Regions from separate parts of the Mesorhizobium sp. LNJC405B00 genome, predicted to be linked through region 4. Evidence: predicted binding sites of a transcription regulator. Region 4 holds the regulator's gene; each other region holds the start of a gene.
The links. Region 4 encodes LexA, which represses DNA repair genes until DNA is damaged. Its sites were predicted from a motif close to TGTTCNNNNTGTGTTCNG; they were not measured.
Positions count from the first base shown of each region.

Region 1: a site for LexA is predicted at 1,356-1,373, ahead of X756_RS156190 (PA0069 family radical SAM protein). Genes of this name have one in related genera too.
Region 2: a site for LexA is predicted at 1,201-1,218, ahead of recA (recombinase RecA). Genes of this name have one in related genera too.
Region 3: a site for LexA is predicted at 1,462-1,479, ahead of X756_RS148875 (metallopeptidase family protein). Genes of this name have one in related genera too.

Region 1 covers NZ_AYWC01000003.1:563,691-565,892, forward strand. Annotated here, with positions in the region: gene X756_RS156190 (PA0069 family radical SAM protein) at 127-1,281, opposite strand; gene X756_RS156185 (glycosyltransferase) at 1,432-1,935, shown strand; gene X756_RS156180 (hypothetical protein) at 2,188-2,202, shown strand, end outside.
Region 2 covers NZ_AYWC01000016.1:2,464-4,665, forward strand. Annotated here, with positions in the region: gene X756_RS141510 (carbohydrate kinase family protein) at 50-994, opposite strand; gene recA (recombinase RecA) at 1,277-2,202, shown strand, end outside.
Region 3 covers NZ_AYWC01000008.1:182,137-184,338, forward strand. Annotated here, with positions in the region: gene X756_RS148885 (CoA ester lyase) at 1-441, shown strand, start outside; gene X756_RS148880 (DUF1737 domain-containing protein) at 481-687, shown strand; gene X756_RS148875 (metallopeptidase family protein) at 851-1,273, opposite strand; gene X756_RS1000000169935 (hypothetical protein) at 1,502-2,202, shown strand, end outside.
Region 4 covers NZ_AYWC01000007.1:191,521-193,722, reverse strand. Annotated here, with positions in the region: partial or broken gene X756_RS01000000165600 (ComEC/Rec2 family competence protein) at 1-874, shown strand, start outside; gene lexA (transcriptional repressor LexA) at 868-1,650, opposite strand; gene X756_RS150390 (GntR family transcriptional regulator) at 1,856-2,202, opposite strand, start outside.

The DNA of each region.
Region 1 (2,202 bases), on a different contig from region 4:
TTCTCCGCAAGTCCCTCCAGGGTCGAGTGGGGCAAGACCGGGAGGGCACCGTCTGCAGGCCGGGGGACAGGCCGGACGGGATTCTTGGGTCGCCTGACAGCCACGAGGGCAGGGCAAGCGCTACTCTCAGAGCAGCATCAGCTGCTCGGTCGCCTTGGCGGCGGCGACAAACTGGTCGGTTCGGAGCGTGCGCCGCTCGGCGTTGAGGCCGAGCCGCTTGGCCGTGATCTCGAAGCGCCGGCCGATCTGCCAGGCATAGGGGCCGGCGCCTTTCATCCGCTTGCCCCATTCCGAATCATAGTCCTTGCCGTCGCGCATCGAACGGATCAGCGACATCACGTGCCGGTAGCGGTCGGGATAATGGCGCAGCAGCCAGTCCTTGAAGATCGGCGCCACCTCGAGCGGCAGGCGCAGGATTACATAGCCGGCCTCGCGGGCGCCTGCGGCGTGTGCCGAATCGAGGATGCGCTCCATCTCCTGGTCGGTCAGGCCGGGAATGATCGGCGCCACCATGACAGAGGCCGGGATGCCGGCATCGGAAAGCTGCCGGATTGCCTCAAGCCGCTTGGTCGGCGTCGACGCGCGCGGCTCCATGGTGCGCGCCAGCATGCGGTCCATCGTCGTCACCGACAGCGCCACCTTGGCCAAGCCCCGTTCGGCCATGCGCGACAAGACGTCGATGTCGCGCGTCACCAGATGGGATTTGGTGACGATGCCGACCGGATGGCCGCGCGCCTCCAGCACTTCGAGGATCTCGCGCATAATCCGGTATTGTTTCTCGATCGGCTGGTAGGGATCGGTGTTGGTGCCGATCGCGATGGTGCGCGGCTGATAGCCATCCTTCGACAGTTCCTTGTCGAGCAGCCGCGCCGCATCCGGCTTGGCAAACAGCTTCGCTTCGAAATCCAGCCCCGGCGACAGGCCCATGAAGGAATGCGTCGGCCGGGCGAAACAATAGACGCAGCCATGCTCGCAGCCGCGATAGGGGTTGATCGAGCGGTCGAAGGAAATGTCGGGCGATTCGTTGCGGGTGATGATGGTGCGCGGCTTCTCGACCTGCACTTCGGTCTTGAACGGCGGCAATTCCTCCAGCGAATTCCAGCCGTCGTCGAACACATGCCGGCTGACCGGCTCGAACCGGCCGGACGGGTTGATGCCGGCGGAACGGCCGCGGTTGCGATCCGGACGGACGCGCATGCCGCTCTGTTCGATCATCGCATTGGCCATCTCGGCTCGCCCTGCTCCGAAAGCAGCAATGTCCGCACGCACGATATGTTCCATTTTGGCCCTTTCCCAAGGACTGTCGGCTGGCTGTCGAATCGCTCTGTTCATGAAAATAATCCTATTTCGCTGATGAGAACAAAGCAAGAACTTTTTCGTTGGGCCATGCACAACTGGCGCTGCGCCGGGCTTTCCGCTATTCGGCTAAAAATGTTCAGCGTTCTCATCGAAACCCGGGATGACGAAGAAGGCCTTGCCCGCACGCTCGCCTCGTTGATCGGCGGCGCGGTCGAGGGCGTGGTGCGCGATGTCATCGTCTGCGACACCGGCTCGACCGACCAGACGCATCGGGTTGCCGATCATGCCGGCTGCCACTTCGTGGCCGGCGGCATTGCCGCGGGAATCAGGCAGGCGAAGGGTGACTGGCTGCTGTTTCTGGAACCCGGCGCAAGGCTGGCGGAGGGCTGGATCGACGACGTTGTCGCTCACACGGCGCGGCAAACCATGCCGGCGCGCTTTTCCCGTGCGCGCGGCAGCCGCACGCCGTTCCTGTCACGGGTGTTTTCGGGCAACCGGGCGCTGGCCGAAGGGCTGGTCATCAGCAAGCGCCAGGCCGCTGCCCTGTCGAAGAACGCGCACAGCGCCGAAGCCCTTGCGCGCGGTCTCGCCACCAGGCGGCTCGACGCCGAAATCTGGCTGGCGCCGAAGAAGTGATGTTTCTCCCTTTTCCCGTTCCCAGGGAGAAGGGTGCCCGAAGGGCGGATGAGGGGCAGCGTCGGCGTCTCATCCGCATTGGCACGGTCGCAGCACCATCCCTCTTTTTCGCCGCAAAAAGCTATTGTGCATTGCACAAAAGCTGACGCGGGATTAGCATTCCGTTGATGCGGGATATCGGGGTTTGGGTAGTGCCGGAGCGGTAAGCAAGCGCCGCGTCGTCGTTGCTGCCGTTCATATCTGAGGACCCCGATGAACCTTTCGTCC
Region 2 (2,202 bases), on a different contig from region 4:
CCGCGCGTCCGCTTGGACGTCGCGCTCCGGCAATGGCAATTGGCCGCCCTCATGCCATTTCCTGCGCGTCGGGCACAAGAGCCAGTGCCTCAGTGAAGGTCGCAATCGTGAAGGCCGGAACCGCGTCGGCGCTTTCAATGGCCAGCGTGGCGGCGGCAACGCCCTCGCGCAATGCCTGGCGCAGGGGCAGGCCGCGCAGCAGGGCAGCGATGGTGGCGCCGGCCAGCGCGTCGCCGGCGCCGGTGACGTCGGCGACTTTTCTCGGCGCCGGCGGCAGGATAGAGAAGGCGCCGGCTTCGTCGAATCCCAGCACCGGGCCATCGCCCGCCGTCACCACGCCACTGGTGAGGCCGCTGCAGCGCAGTCCGTCGATGGTCTCGCGCTCGGTGGCATTGGCATCGACGCCGGCCAGCACCATGGCCTCGCGCCGGTTCATGAAGACCTGCGCGAGCTCCTTCAGCACCGGTATCATCCGCACCACCTTGGCCGGCGAAATGGCAATGGCGAACACCGGCTTGCCGGCGGCGAGCCCCACCAGCCGCTCCAGCGCCGTTGATGGCAGATTGGCGTCGCAGAGCACCGCATCGGCCTCGGCGACCACCTCGCGCACCTTGGAGCGGCGGATCTGCTTGGGGAACGCCAAATCGTAGAGCGCCATGTCGGCAAAGCCGGTGATCAGCTCACCGTCGCGATCGATCAGCGCCGTGTAGCTCGGCGTCGTGCGGTCGAGGAAAACCGCCGACAGGTCGGCAATGCCGGAGTCGGCGATGGCGCGCGCAACCGTCTCGGCCGAGGCATCGCCGCCGCGCACCGACAAAAGCGAGGCCGAGACGCCGCGCCGCACCAGGCTGCGCAGCGCGTTGAATACGCCGCCGCCGACATCCTCGCGCATCGTGCCGGGGTTGGACGCCGCGGGCACGTACGTGCCCGACACCTGGCCGCGGCGATCGATATGGGCGCCGCCCACCGCCAGTATCTTTGCTGATTTCACCATGCCGGCGATATGACCTTTGTTATTCGAGCCGCACAAGCGCTACGCTGTGCGGCGGAGCTTCGCAGGCAAGCCGGCGATTCGGCCGATCGAAACAGCCGGCGCGTCTGGCCCAATGGTGGATACATCCGGAAACGAAACCATGAGACAAAAAAAGAACAAATCCGGATAAAGATTGCTTTTCAGATATTTGACCCCTCTTGCCAAACGAGAACAAAAGTAGTACAAAATGGGCAGGGATTACGGATTGTCCGGCCTTCATTGACGACCAAGGGGTGATGTATCATGGCTCAGAATTCTTTGCGGCTTGTAGAGGACAAAGCGGTGGACAAATCAAAGGCTCTGGACGCGGCGCTGTCGCAAATCGAGCGCGCCTTCGGCAAGGGCTCGATCATGCGGCTTGGCGCCAACGAGCAGGTCGTCGAGATCGAAACCGTGCCGACCGGATCGCTGGGCCTCGACATCGCGCTTGGCGTCGGCGGCCTGCCGCGCGGCCGCATCGTCGAGATCTACGGGCCGGAAAGCTCGGGCAAGACGACATTGGCGCTGCACACAGTTGCCGAAGCCCAGAAGAAAGGCGGTATCTGCGCCTTCGTCGATGCCGAGCACGCACTCGATCCGGTCTATGCCCGCAAGCTCGGCGTCGATCTGGAAAACCTCTTGATCTCGCAGCCGGACACCGGCGAGCAGGCGCTGGAAATATGCGACACGCTGGTGCGTTCAGGCGCCATCGACGTGCTGGTCGTCGATTCGGTGGCGGCGCTGACGCCGCGCGCCGAAATCGAAGGCGAGATGGGCGATTCTCTGCCCGGTCTCCAGGCGCGTCTGATGAGCCAGGCGCTGCGCAAGCTGACCGCCTCGATCTCGCGCTCCAACACCATGGTCATCTTCATCAACCAGATCCGCATGAAGATCGGCGTCATGTTCGGTTCGCCCGAAACCACGACCGGCGGCAACGCGCTGAAATTCTACGCTTCGGTGCGCCTCGACATCCGCCGCATCGGCTCGGTCAAGGACCGCGACGAGGTCGTCGGCAACCAGACCCGGGTCAAGGTGGTCAAGAACAAGCTGGCGCCGCCCTTCAAGGTGGTCGAGTTCGACATCATGTATGGCGAGGGCGTCTCCAAGACCGGCGAACTGGTCGACCTCGGCGTCAAGGCCGGCGTGGTCGAGAAGTCGGGCGCCTGGTTCTCCTACAATTCGCAGCGTCT
Region 3 (2,202 bases), on a different contig from region 4:
GCCTCGCGCCTAGCTTGTTTCGTGGCCGGAACGAACGATCTGGTCAAGGAAACCGGCATTCTGGCGACGCCTGATCGGCGCTACCTCGTGCCTTGGCTGATGCAGATGGTGCTGGCGGCGCGGGCCGGCGGCATCGACATGCTCGACGGCGTCTCCAACGATTTTCGCGACCTCGACGCGTTTGCGCGCGAATGCACGGAAGCCGCTGCCATGGGGTTCGATGGCAAGACGCTGATCCACCCCGCCCAGATCGAAACCGCCAACCGAGCCTTTGCGCCCGCGCCCGAAGCCTTGGCCCAGGCGCGCGCGGTGAAGGATGCCTTCGCCTTGCCGGAAAATGCCGGCAAGGGCGTGATTGCTTTGAACGGCAGGATGGTCGAGCGGCTGCACCTGGCGCAGGCCGAGAAATTGCTGGCGAAGGCCGCCGCCATCGGCGCATGATCCGCCCCGAAAAGACGAACTCACGACAGGATCTGATCCATGAGACTTTACCGCTTTTTGTCCGCCCCCGACGATTCAACCTTCTGCCACAAGGTGACCGCGGCGCTGAACAAGGGCTGGCACCTGTACGGCTCGCCGACCTACGCCTACGACAAGAAGACCAAATCGATGCGCTGCGGCCAGGCGGTGGTGAAGGATATCGACGGCCAGGAATACGGGCCGGATACCAAGCTGAGCGACTGGTAGGCTTTGCCAGGCACGGACGCAGGCTGTGTCGAGATTCAGGTCAGGCCGAGCCGAGAACAGTGGTTTCCGAGAACCGGAGCGGAGCGTACTTAAAGTACGCGAGCACCGGAAGCGCAGGAAGCTGCCGTTCGCAGGCCGGCTTCACCTGAATATCGGCGCAGCCTCACTCCGCCGCCTCTTCGATTTTCTCCATATCATCATCCGACAGGCCGAAATGGTGGCCGATCTCGTGGATCAGCACGTGGGTGACGATGTCGCCCAGCGTCTCTTCGTTTTCGGCCCAATAGTCGAGGATGGCGCGGCGGTAGAGGGTGATGCGGTTCGGGCCTTCGCCGGTCTGCGGGTTCCAGCGCTCGGCGATGCCGCGGCCCTCGAACAGGCCAAGCAGATCAAACGGTGTCTCCAGCGACAGATCGTCCATGATCTCGTCGGTCGGGAATTCGGCGATCATGATGACGATCTCGCCGGTCAGCTTGCGGAAATCGTCGGGCAGATGCGCGTAAGCCTCCAGCGCCAGAAACTCCATCTCCTCGATCGAGGGCGAGAGTTCGTCGTGCCAGGTGCGGGTCTTGTAGATGCGGGCCATGCTTTGTCCTTTGATCCCGGCATATAGGCTTTCCCTCCGGACTCGGCAAATGGACGGGTACCTGGCCAATGACTGTTTCTTTGCACCGAATGACTGCGACCAAAGCCTAAGGTTGGCTCGCTACCTTTGATCAAGGAATAAATTCCTTCTGACTCCGCTTGACTCTTCCGGCACCCTCTGGAATCTATAGGAACATAACAGGAACAATTGTGAGAGAAATTGACCGTCATGGCGACATCAGCCGTGGCGCGGGAGACTGTTTTTGCCCTGCGCCGCCAGATCGCGAAGATCGAGGGAACGCTGCCCGAGCGCCTGGCCGCGCCGGCTGGCGAGGGGCTGCGCGCGGGTCCTGGCGGCGGTCTCGACGCCGCGCCTGAACCCGATGCCGATGTCACCATCATCCGGCGCGGGCTTGCCGTGGCTTCGCCGGATGCTTTCCTGGCCACCGGCGTCGAGCGCCTCGATGCGGCGCTGAGCGGCGGCCTTCCGAAAGCCGCCTTGAGCGAAATCCATGGCCTTGAGACCCGCAATGCCGGGGCCGTCGCCGGTTTTGTGCTGTCGCTTGTCAGCCTGATCCTCAAGGGCCAGCCCTTGCCCGTGCTGTGGATCGGCACATCGGAGATTTTTCGCGAGGCCGGCTTTCCCTATGCCAGGGGATTGCAGGGCATGTTCGGTCTCGCACCGGAGCAATTGCTGTTTTCCGAGGCGCCGAAACTCACCGATGCGCTGTGGGTAGCCGAGGAGGCCGCGAAGATGACGGCGCTCGCCGCAATCATCCTCGAAATCCGTGGCAGCCCGCAGCGGCTCGACCTCACCGCGACGCGCCGGCTGCACGCGCGCGCCCAAAACGCCGGCCGGCCGGTGTTCCTGCTGCGCCAGGCCGGCGAAGCCGAGCCGACCGCCGCCCCGGTGCGCCTCATCGTGTCGGC
Region 4 (2,202 bases):
GATGCCGATTGTTTCGTTGATCGTCATGCCTTTTGCCGTGCTCAGCGCACTGGCGATGCCGTTCGGCGCCGACGGGCCGTTCCTCTATGTGATGGGCAAGGGTCTGATGGCGATGATCGCTATATCGGCCTGGATTTCCGAGCGCTCGCCGGTCGACGCCGTCGGGCTGATCTCCATCCGCTCGGTGCTGTTGGTGGCGGTCGCCCTCGTCATCGCCACCATGGCCACCACCTGGCTCAGGTTGGCGGCCGTGCCTTTCGCGCTGGCCGGCCTGTTGACGGTGCCGCAGGTGCTTACGCCCGACGTGCTCATATCCGAGGATGCGCATCTGGTGGCCATGCCGATCGGTGGCGGCGAACTCGCCCTCAACCGCGAACGCTCCAACGAATTCACCACGGACAATTGGAAACGGGCGCTGCGGGCCAAAACCATTATCCCACCTGAGATTTTCGAGGCAACAGATACGCGGTTCGATCTCGATCCGCTCGATCTGCCGCCCGGCTCGCCCTTCTATTGCACCGGCGATCTCTGTATCGCCCGGCACCCTTCCGGAGCCATTGTAGCGCTTGCGAAAGACCGCAAGACGGCGCGGCCGGCCTGTGCCTTCGCGAGCCTGATCGTCATCGATGACGCCACCGCCTACAATCCGTGCCGCGACCCGCTGGTGCTGGTCGTGACGAAGAAACAGCTGGCCCGCGACGGCAGCGCCGCCGTCTTCTTCGATCCGCAATCGGCAGCTGCAGCGCCAACCATCCGCTTCGCCGTCGACAAGCCGTATCGCCCCTGGCACGAGCAACGCCGCTTCTCCCGCGAAGCGCGCGGCCTGCCGCCTTACAACCAGCGTGAAAAGTACAAACCCAAGCCGGCTCAGTAGCGCCGGATCAATCCGACAAGCTTGCCCTGCACCTTCACCCTGTCCGGTCCAAAAATGCGGGTCTCGTAGGCCGGGTTGGCGGCTTCCAGGGCGATCGAGGCGCCCTTGCGGCGGAAGCGTTTCAGGGTCGCTTCCTCATCGTCGACCAACGCCACCACGATCTCGCCGGGGCTGGCTGTGTCGGCATTGCGGATGATGACCGTGTCGCCATCGAAAATGCCGGCCTCGATCATCGAATCGCCCTTGACCTCGAGCGCGTAGTGTTCGCCGCCCATGATCATATCGGGCGGCACCGAGATCGAATGGGTCTGATGCTGGATGGCGTCGATCGGCACGCCGGCGGCGATGCGTCCCATAACCGGGATTGAAATCGCGGAAACGGCATCGTCATTGCCGGCCGACATCGAACGCGACGGCGAGCCCGGCTTGATCTGGCGGCCGAGACCGCCTTGGCCCAACGCGCCTTGTCCTTGGCCGCCTTGCCCTTGGCCGGTTTGACCAAGACTGCCCTGAATGACGCTCGGCGAAAACTTCCTCGCCGCATTGAGGCCTGGTGCGATCGAGTCGGGCAGCCGCAGCACTTCCAGCGCGCGCGCCCGGTTCGGCAGCCGGCGAATGAAACCGCGCTCCTCAAGCGCCGTGATCAGGCGGTGGATGCCGGACTTGGAGGCGAGGTCGAGCGCTTCCTTCATCTCGTCGAAGGACGGCGGGATTCCGCTCTCCTTCAGGCGTTCATGGATGAACATCAGAAGCTCATGTTGTTTGCGCGTCAGCATCGCGGCCCCCAAGGGTTCTGAAACCAGAATCAGAAAAAACAAACCCAGAACAAACACTATCTGTTCCAGTTGTGTTCCGCAACCTTTTAAAGTTTAATGAATGTGTTGACGTTTTGTTCAGCGTAACGTTCGGCGCTGCGAGCGCCGCTCGTAGTCGTTGGCCGGCAACGGGGTGAAACGAAGACAAAGTGCCCTGCGTCGTCGGCTACGATCGCCGCTTCCTTTTCGGACGGGGCTGCGCAGCATCCGCGCCGGGTTCACTCTGGGCATAGACCTGCAGCGTGTAGCCGATGTGAGCGGTCATCAGAGTTTTCGCACGTTCGACGTCGCGATCGAGGGCCGCTTCCATCAGGGCGGTATGGTGTTCGATCGCCACGGCGTCGCGCAGGGCCGCCACGGCCTTCCGGTGGCCATCCGTGCGGCCGGCGGCGGCGCGCAGCGTCGGGGCCAGACCCAGAAAGCGGTGATGGCGATGCAATTGGTCGGAAATCGTCGCATTGAAGCGCAGCAGCCAGCTGGATGTCGCGGCACTGAGCAGCGCCGCATGGAAGG